Streptosporangium sp. NBC_01755: one gene and its partner. The protein of the gene in region 1 interacts with the protein of each later gene in a pairwise test. Links are inferred from orthologs where the notes say so. Each region holds a gene or a part of one and is shown on either strand. Other genes may lie near its edges.

Region 1 (5,433 bases):
AGGTGTTGTTCTGTGGGTTGGAGGCCTGTGCCCAGCCGTCGTGCGTGGGTGTGCCGGCCTGTGCCCAGGTGTTGTTCTGCGGATCGGAGGCTTGCGCCCAGCCGTCGTGCGTGGGTGTGCCGGCCTGTGCCCAGGTGTCGTTCTGCGGGCCGGTGGCCTGTGCCCAGCCGTCGTTCTGGGAGGCCGAGGCCTGTGCCCAGCCGCTGTTCTGCGGATCGGAGGCTTGCGCCCAGCCGTCGTGCGTGGGTGTGCCGGCCTGTGCCCAGCCGCTGTTCTGTGGGTTGGAGGCCTGTGCCCAGGTGTCGTTCTGTGGAGTCGAGGCTTGTGCCCAGCCGCTGTTCTGCGGGCCGGTGGCCTGTGCCCAGCCGTCGTTCTGGGAGGCCGAGGCCTGTGCCCAGCCGCTGTTCTGCGGATCGGAGGCCTGTGCCCAGCCGTTGCCGCCGGGGGAGGTCTGGCCGGGAGAACCGGTCTGCGGGTCGGAGTCCCGCTGCCCCCCGACGCCTGGCGAGGTCTGCCAGGAGCCGTTGCCGCCCTGTGGCTCCTCCTGTGGGTGGGGGAGCCTGGGGCCGGTGCCGAGGGGATCGTTCGTCCACGGCGGTGGCGGTTCGGCAGCCTCCGGCCATGCCGGAGGCAGGTGGGACTGGCTGGACTGCTCCGAGGCCATGCTTTCCTTACCTCCCGCGCGGGTGCCCGAATTGGGCGTATTGGGCATGATCTCACGTGAGACGGGGGGGCTCGCAGGGAAACTGGAGAACGCCCCTCTGAACTGGAGTCCGGTTGGGTCGGTCGGTGGGTCCTGCATGGGCAGGCCGACCTCCAACGGATCCGGGCCCCGCCCCGGCTCTACTGAATGTGCCACGGTGAAAAGAGTAAACGCGAAGGACGTACGAGGTCACAACAGGTGCATAGCCATCGGGTCTCGTTCGCTCCGGAGAGCACGGAAATCCTCATTCTGTCGACCTGCTCGGACGCCTGTCTCCTGTTTGCCGTGATCGGGCCTGTTTCCCCAGGCCACGAATATGCCTTGCGGGCTGCGATAGTCTTGGTCTATGCGTGCCGCGACCCTGCTTATCGGGCCGCATCGGCCTCCCTGCCCCTGAGCGCCCTGCCGATGCGGCCGCCCTCCGCGTGAGCGGGGGGTTTTTGCATTGGGCCAGGCGGGTCAGACCATCCACGCAGACATACCCCGAGGGAAAATCGACGTGAGCGAGCGAGCCGACATGCAGAGCGACGAGCAGCACTATGACCCGCAGGCCCTGCAGGTCAAGTGGCAGCGCCGGTGGGAGGAACTGGACCCCTTCCGGGCCGGTGACGACCCCGCCGACCCGCGTGAGCGGCGCTACATGCTCGACATGTTCCCCTACCCCTCGGGTGACCTGCACATGGGACACGCAGAGGTGTTCGCCATCGGCGACGTCGTCTCCCGCTATTGGCTGCAGCGCGGCTACAACGTGTTGCACCCCATCGGCTGGGACTCCTTCGGCCTGCCCGCGGAGAACGCCGCGATCAAGCGTGACGCCCACCCCGCCGAGTGGACCTACGCCAACATCGAGACCCAGGCCAACTCCTTCAAGCGCTACGCGATCTCCTTCGACTGGTCCAGCCGCCTGCACACCAGCGACGCCGAGTACTACAAGTGGACTCAGTGGCTGTTCATCCGCTTCTTCGAGCGCGGCCTGGCCTACCGCAAGGGCGGACTGGTCAACTGGTGCCCCAACGACCAGACGGTGCTGGCCAACGAGCAGGTCAAGGACGGCAGGTGTGAGCGCTGCGGTGCCGAGGTCATCCGCCGCGAGCTGACCCAGTGGTACTTCAAGATCACTGACTACGCGGACCGGCTGCTGAACGACATGGCCCAGTTGGAAGGGGGCTGGCCCGAGCGCGTGCTGACCATGCAGCGCAACTGGATCGGCCGCTCCGAGGGTGCCGACGTCAATTTCGTCATCGAGGGCCGTGACGAGCCGGTCACCGTTTACACCACCCGCCCCGACACCCTGTACGGCGCGACCTTCTTCGTGGTCGCCCCGGACGCGCCGCTGGCCGAGGAGATCGTCGCGGAGGACCGGCGCGAGGCATTCGAGGCGTACCGGGCCGAGGTGTCGAAGCTGTCCGACATCGACCGGCTGTCCACCGAGAAGGAGAAGACCGGCGTCTTCCTGGGCCGGTACGCGATCAACCCGGTCAACGGTGAGCGCATGCCGGTCTGGGCGGCCGACTACGTGCTGTCCGACTACGGTCATGGCGCGATCATGGCTGTGCCCGCGCACGACCAGCGCGACCTGGACTTCGCCCGCGCCTTCGACCTGCCGGTACGGGTCGTCGTACACACCGGCCTGGCCGACCCCGGTGAGACCGGCATCGCCACCGCCGGGAACGGTGCGATGGTCAACTCCGGCCCGCTGGACGGTCTGACCAAGACCGACGCGATCCGGAAGATCATCGAGGTGCTGAGCGAGCGGGGCACCGGCCGCTTCACCGTCAACTTCCGGCTGCGCGACTGGCTGCTGTCCCGCCAGCGCTTCTGGGGTTGCCCGATCCCGATCATCCACTGCGCCGACTGCGGCGAGGTCCCCGTCCCCGACGAGCAGCTGCCCGTCACCCTGCCCGACCTGCGCGGCGAGGCCCTGGCGCCCAAGGGCGTCTCCCCGCTGGCCTCGGCGGAAGAGTGGGTCAACGTCTCCTGCCCCAAGTGCGGCGGCCCGGCCAGGCGCGACACCGACACGATGGACACCTTCGTCGACTCCTCGTGGTACTTCCTGCGCTACGTCAATCCCTCCTACGAGGACGGCCCGTTCGACGTCGAGGGTGTCCGCAGGTGGGGCCCGATCGACCAGTACGTCGGGGGCGTCGAGCACGCCGTGCTGCACCTGCTGTACTCCAGGTTCTTCACCAAGGTCCTGTACGACATGGGCATGGTCGACTTCGTCGAGCCCTTCACCCGCCTGCTGAACCAGGGGCAGGTCATCAACCAGGGCAAGGCGATGTCCAAGTCGCTGGGCAACGGCGTCGACCTGGGCGAGCAGATCGACGCCTACGGGGTCGACGCGGTCAGGCTGACCGTCGTCTTCGCCGGCCCGCCCGAGGATGACATCGACTGGGCCGACGTCTCGCCGGCCGCGTCCCAGAAGTTCCTGGCCCGGGCGTTCCGCGTCATGGCCGAGGCGGGTGCGGCCTCCGCCCCCGGTGTCGACTTCGCAGGCGGAGACCTGGATCTGCGCAAGGTCGTGCACCGCACGGTCGACGAGGTCACCAGGCTGGTCGACTCCCACCGCTTCAACGTCGCGGTGGCCCGGATGATGGAGCTGACGAGCGCGACCCGCAAGGCCATCGACTCCGGGCCCGGCGCCGCCGACCCCGCGGTCAGGGAGTCCGCCGAGACGCTGGCGGTCATGCTCTCCCTGGTCGCGCCGTACGCGGCGGAGGAGGGCTGGGAGCGGCTGGGGCACAGCGGCTCGGTCGCGGTCGCGGGCTGGCCGGTGGCGGATCCGGCGCTGCTCGTCCAGGACTCCGTCACCTGCGTCGTTCAGGTCGCGGGCAAGGTGCGCGACCGGCTGGAGGTCTCTCCGGAGATCTCCGAGGGAGATCTGGAGGCGCTGGCGCTGGCATCGGAGAAGGTCCGGTCCTTCCTGCCCGGCGGCACGCCGCGCAAGGTCATCGTCCGAGCGCCCAAGCTGGTCAACATCGTCCCGTAGACGTTCGAGAGGGGACGTTCGAGAGGGGCGCCCGTCCGGTGTGCGCCCCCCGAGCTTTCATGGGCGGGCCGACCTCTGGCCCGCCCGGCTCGGGCTCTGCCGTCCGGTCGTCGCACCGCCACCCGAAAATCGTCGCACCGCCACCCGAAAACACGCCGGGCGACCGGCACCCCGATATCGGGGTGCCGGTCGCCCGGCGTTTCGCGCGTCCCTTGGAGTGTTGACGTGCAGGTCGAAGGTGCGTGCTTCAGAGCTTGCGGAGGACCGCCACGACCTTGCCGAGCACGGTGGCCTCGTCACCCGGAATCGGGTCGTAGTTGGAGTTGTGCGGGACCAGCCAGACGTGGCCGTCCCTGCGCTTGAAGGTCTTGACCGTGGCCTCGCCGTCGATCATCGCCGCGACCACGTCACCGTTGTCGGCCACCGGCTGCTGGCGTACGACCACCCAGTCGCCGTTGGCGATGGCGGCCTCGATCATCGAGTCTCCGGTCACCTGGAGGAGGAAGAGCGTGCCCTCGCCGACGAGTTGCTTGGGCAGGGCGAAGACATCCTCGATGCTCTCCTCGGCGAGGATCGGGCCGCCGGCGGCGATCCGGCCGACGAGTGGCACGTAGGCGGCGGTCGGGCGGCTGACCGGGGTCTCGTCCTCACCGGAGTCGGGATCCACCCACAGCACGGGCTCGCCGGGAAGGCGCACCTCCAGGGCACGGGGGCGGTGCGGGTCACGCCGCAGATAGCCCTTGCGCTGCAACGCCGTCAGCTGGTGCGACACGCTGGAGGTGCTGGTGAGCTGAACGGCCTCACCGATCTCCCGCATGGACGGCGGATAACCGCGCTGCTGCACGGAGTCGCGGATCACCTCAAGGATCTTCCGCTGCCTGGGGGTGAGGCCAAGGGAGTCACGCCTTCGCACCGCCAGGTCGCTGGCGGCCGAACCGTTCTCGTTGTGCTGGCTCATACGAACTCCTCGCCTCCCGGTCTGTATCTGATGTGTCGCACACAGCGACCATATAATGGCCGAAGATCATACTCAAACAATTGTTCGAATGTCCTCGATATCGGCCACGCCGTGGTGTACAACATCGTACGGGAGTTCGATCGACATCGTGTTCGATTCACCGATCTTTCTTCGACATGTGTTCGGCCAGGTCGAGGGGATGGGGGCCACCGTGAAACCGACCGCGACGACACCACGATCCATGGCTGTGCCGAGACCCCGGACGGCGCGGCGATCATCGGGGGCACCGGGGGCACCGGGAGTACCGCGCCTACGCCTTGTGCCGCCACCGAGACCGGAGCCGGAGCCCACGCCGGAGCCTGCGCTGGATCCCGGCAGAGGGGCCGGGGGCGGGCGGGGCGCGGAAGGCGGAAGGGGGCCGGGGCGGCTCGGGCGGGAGCAGGCGGTCGGGCGGCCGCGCGATCCGAAGGCGAGGTCGGGGGCCGGGTGCGAAGCGGGGCCGCGACTCGGGCGTGGAGCGAGAGGTGGGCCCGGGCGAGAGCGGGGAGCCGGGCGAGAGCGGGGAGCCGGGCGTGGGGCAGGGCCGAAGCGGGCGCCGGGATCGGGGGCGGCTCGTGCGGGGGGTGTACGCCGCCCGGGGGTCACCCGCTCCCGGACCGTCGGGCGGCCGCTCCGGCTCACCCGGCGTGGGAGGATCGTGGCGGTGGTGGTGCTCGCGCTGTTCACCCTGGGGGTGCTCTGGATCGGCGGGCGCATCGACACGGCCCTGGCGGGCGAGCGGAC
Region 2 (4,143 bases), 850 kb from region 1 along the record:
CGTCGATGACGTATCCGGTGAGGTGACGCATCAGATACGACTGCTCGGCCATCGGCACGAACTCCCCCGGGGAGATCATCCCTCGCTCCGGATGGCGCCATCGCAGCAGCGCCTCCACGCCCCGCACCTGCCCTCCCGACAGGTCGAGCTTGGGCTGGTAGTGCAGTCGCAGTTCGGAGCGGTCGATGGCCCTGCGCAGGTCACCGAGAAGGGTGAGCCGCTCGGGACTGTTGCGGTCCTTGTCGGCGGCGTAGATCTCGACCCCGGTCCTGCTCTCCTTCGCCAGGTACATCGCCACATCGGAGCGTTGCAGGAGCATCTCGAAGTCCGGCGCGTGGTCGGGGTAGAGGGCGATGCCGAACGAGGCGTCCAGGTCGAAGCTCATGCCCTCCAGCCGTACCGGCTCGGTGATCGCCACCCGCAGGCGCGCCGCCACCTCTCTGGCCGCCGCCGCGTCCCTGATCGAGGGCAGCAGGACGGCGAACTCGTCGCCGCCGAGCCGGGCCACCACGTCGCCGGGACGGACGCTGTGGGTGAGCCGGTGCGCGACCATCTGCAGGAGCCGGTCGCCGACCGGGTGCCCGAGGGTGTCGTTGATCTCCTTGAACCGGTCGAGGTCGAGCAGGAACAGGCCGACCCGCTCGCCCTCCCGCGCCTCGGCGAGCGCCTCCTCCGTGCTGAGCACGAGCATCTTGCGGTTGGGCAGCCCGGTCAGGCCGTCGTGCATCGCCTGGTGGTCGCGGCGGACCGACATGTTGGCCGTGAAGTAGACGGCCAACATGGGCGCCAGGAAGAGCGGCACCAGGGCCGGCGAGTGGTTCATCACCACCACGACGAGCGGGGCCAGGCCGAGCAGCCCGGCGTAGACGAGGCTCTGGTGGCCGATCGTGGTCCTGATCACCCTGTGGATCGACCTGCGCTCGTGCAGCGCCACCGCGCCGGAGACCAGCGTGGCCCGGACCACGAAGTAGGCCAGCCCGGCCAGCCCGATCGCCAGCAGGTCGGCGCCGTCGGGCACCCCGGCGCCCACCGTGACGGGCCGGTCGCCGAAAAGCCCGAGCACCACCCAGGCGGCGGTGCAGGCCAGCGTCACCTGGGCGATGTTGAACATGACCCGATGGCACGCCTTGCGGGTGACCGCCCCGTTGACGACCATGGCGACCGCCTGCAGCAGCACCGCGATCGGCAGGCCGTAGTGGAGCAGCGCGGCGAAGGTGAACATGGTCGACGGGTAGGTGCCGCCCACGGTCGACGACGACGACAGGACCACCGGCCGCAACTCGCCCAGCACGACAAGGACCGCGAACATCCAGAACAGCGGGCTGCGGGCGAGTTCCGTGACCTCGGTCATGTCCACACTCAGCTGGGGCACGACCAAGGCGATGAATCCGACCGCGATGACGGTGGCGAGATAGGCCCAGAGGGGCGACCCCGGACGCGGTCCGGTATCGCGAGTGTCGATTGGGTCGGCCATGAGTAACAAAACCCCCATTAGTTCACTATGGGAGAGTACGGCCTACGGGCCACTTCGCGAAACCGGTTGCGCACGGTCCGTCACTGAAAATTCACGTGTTCCGGCGCACGGCGGCGGGTCGGTCCCGTCACTCCTCGGGCCGCACCGTCACCTCCGCCGCCGCCTCGGGCCCCTCGGTCAGCAGGACCCGCAGACCGGCCTCGTCGAGGATCGGCACGCCGAGCTTCACCGCCTTGTCGAACTTGGAACCCGCGTTCTCCCCCACCACCACGAAGGAGGTCTTCTTCGACACCGACGCCGAGACCTTGCCACCCCGGCCGGCCAGGGCCTCACCGGCCTCGTCGCGGGTGAGATCGGCGAGCGTGCCGGTCACCACGAAGGTCAGCCCGGCCAGGGTCTGCGGGAGCTGCTCGGCCGGCGGGTCGTCGACCATCCGGACCCCCGCGTCCGCCCAGCGCTTGACGATCTCCCGGTGCCAGTCGACCTCGAACCAGTCGCGGATCGCCGCGGCCACGCGCGGGCCGACGCCCTCGACCGCGGCGAGCTCCTCCTGGGAGGCTTTCGCGATCGCGTGGATGGAACCGAACTCCGCGGCGATCGCCTGGGCCGTCGGGGGGCCGACATGCCGGATGGAGAGCGCGACGAGCACCCGCCAGACCGGCTGGCTCTTGGCCTTCTCCAGCTGCTCCAGCATCTTCTCGGCGTTCTTGCTCGGCTCGCCGCTCTGGTTGGCGAAGAAGGTGACGACCTTCTGCTCGCCGCTCTCCGGATCGGTCCTGGGCAGTCCGGTGTCGGGGTCGCGAACCACCGACCTGATCGGCAGCAGCTGCTCGATCGTCAGGTCGAACAGGTCGGCCTCGGTGCGGACCGGCGGCTCCTGCGGCGGCAGCGGCTGGGTCAGCGCGGTGGCCGCCACGTAGCCCAGCCCCTCGACGTCGAAGGCCCTGCGTCCGGCCGCGAAGAAGACGCGCTCGCGGAGCTGGGCGGGACACGCCCTGGTGTTGGGGCAGCGCAGGTCGGCGTCGCCCTCGTTCTCGTACGCCAGCTCGGTGTCGCACTCCGGGCAGCGCTCCGGCATCACGAACGCCCGCTCGGTGCCGTCGCGCAGGTCGGCGACCGGGCCGACGATCTCGGGGATGACGTCGCCCGCCTTGCGCAGCACCACGGTGTCGCCGATCAGCACGCCCTTGCGCGCGACCTCGGAGGCGTTGTGCAGCGTGGCCCGCTCGACGGTGGAGCCCGCCACCACGATCGGCTCCATGACCCCGTACGGCGTGACCCTGCCGGTGCGGCCCACCGCGACCTGGATGTCGAGGAGCCTGGTGTTGACCTCCTCGGGCGGATACTTGTAGGCGATCGCCCAGCGGGGGGCCCGGCTGGTGGAGCCCAGGTTGTGCTGGAGCTCGATGCGGTCGACCTTGACCACGACGCCGTCGATCTCGTAGGCGGGGTCGTGGCGGTGCTCGCTGTAGAAGTCGATGAAGGCGTTGATGCCTTCGAGGTCGTCGACGACCCGGTAGAGGTCGCTGACCGGCAGGCCGAACGCGCCGAGCCGTTCGTAGATCTCCGACTGGGTGCGGGGCGCGGCGGCCCCCTCCCACCTGCCGATCCCGTGGACGATCATGTGCAACGGCCGCTGCGCGGTGATGCGCGGGTCCTTCTGCCGCAGGGAGCCCGCCGCGGAGTTGCGCGGGTTGGCGAACGGCGCCTTGCCCGCCTCGACCAGCTGCTCGTTGAGCTTCCTGAACTCCTCGACCGGGATGTAGACCTCGCCCCTGACCTCCACCACATCGGGCACGTCGTCGCCGGTCAGGCGGTGCGGCACGTTGACGATCGTGCGGACGTTGGCCGTCACGTCGTCACCGACGCGGCCGTCGCCCCTGGTGGCCCCCCTGGTCAGGCGGCCCTTCTGGTAGACCAGTGCGATCGCCAGACCGTCGATCTTCAGCTCGCACAGGTAGGGCGCGGGGTCACGCTCGGCCAGCCGCTCGGCCCTCGCCCGCCAGGAGGCGAGGTCGTCGGCGTTGAAAGCGTTGTCGAGGCTCTCCATCCGCTGCAGGTGCCTGACGGGATTGAAATCGCTGGAGATCGGCGCGCCGATCTTCTGGGTGGGAGAGTCGGGCGTGCGAAGGGTCGGACTCTCCTCCTCCAGCTCGCGCAGCTCGCGCATCCACCCGTCGTACTGGGCGTCGCTCACGGTGGGCGAGTCGAGCACGTGGTAACGCCAGTTGGCCTCCTCGACCAGCTCGGTCAGCTCCGCGTGCCGCTCCAACGCCCGCACCGGCACGCCCTCGACCTCAGCGCCCATCGCCCGCTTCCCCCCTCGTCGTCGGCCAAGCCAAACGTATCTTCAAGCACCGACAATCTGCGTCCTTCCTTACCCCGAGTTGAAGCCCCCAGAGGCCGGGATCACTCGCCGGGGTCGTCCTGCAGCACCCGGGCGGCCTTACGGCAGGTGGCCAGGGCCGCCCTGGCGTAGGCGGGTGAGGCCCCGGCCAGGCCGCAGGCGGGGGTGAGCACCACCTGCGAGGCCAGGGTCGCGGCGGGGAAGCCGAGGCGGCGCCAGAGCTCGACGGCCGGTCCGGCGACCACTCCGACGTCGGGGAGCCTCGCGTCCACGCCCGGCACGACACCGAGGAAGAGAGCCGTCCCCGCCTCGACGGTCTCGC

What was found. The genes of interacting proteins can lie anywhere in the genome.
Region 2: the proteins of leuS (region 1) and ligA interact in binary tests that used the Escherichia coli proteins (3 or more experiments, as listed by UniProt). The link is inferred for Streptosporangium sp. NBC_01755 from one-to-one orthologs.

What each region holds. Positions count from the first base shown.
Region 1 is NZ_CP109131.1:1,186,993-1,192,425, reverse strand. Bases 910-3,956 are described here. They hold leuS (leucine--tRNA ligase), read left to right. Parts: upstream 910-1,220; coding sequence 1,221-3,692; downstream 3,693-3,956. Other genes in these bases: lexA (transcriptional repressor LexA), read right to left, coding at 3,940-3,956. Also shown: OG884_RS05030 (hypothetical protein), read right to left, coding at 1-664; more of lexA, read right to left, coding at 3,957-4,650; OG884_RS05015 (LysM peptidoglycan-binding domain-containing protein), read left to right, coding at 5,348-5,433.
Region 2 is NZ_CP109131.1:2,033,095-2,037,237, forward strand. Bases 1,193-4,143 are described here. They hold ligA (NAD-dependent DNA ligase LigA), read right to left. Parts: upstream 3,783-4,143; coding sequence 1,602-3,782; downstream 1,193-1,601. Other genes in these bases: OG884_RS09230 (putative bifunctional diguanylate cyclase/phosphodiesterase), read right to left, coding at 1,193-1,474; OG884_RS09240 (methionine synthase), read right to left, coding at 3,884-4,143. In the rest of the region: more of OG884_RS09230, read right to left, coding at 1-1,192. UniProt on the Escherichia coli protein: DNA ligase that catalyzes the formation of phosphodiester linkages between 5'-phosphoryl and 3'-hydroxyl groups in double-stranded DNA using NAD as a coenzyme and as the energy source for the reaction.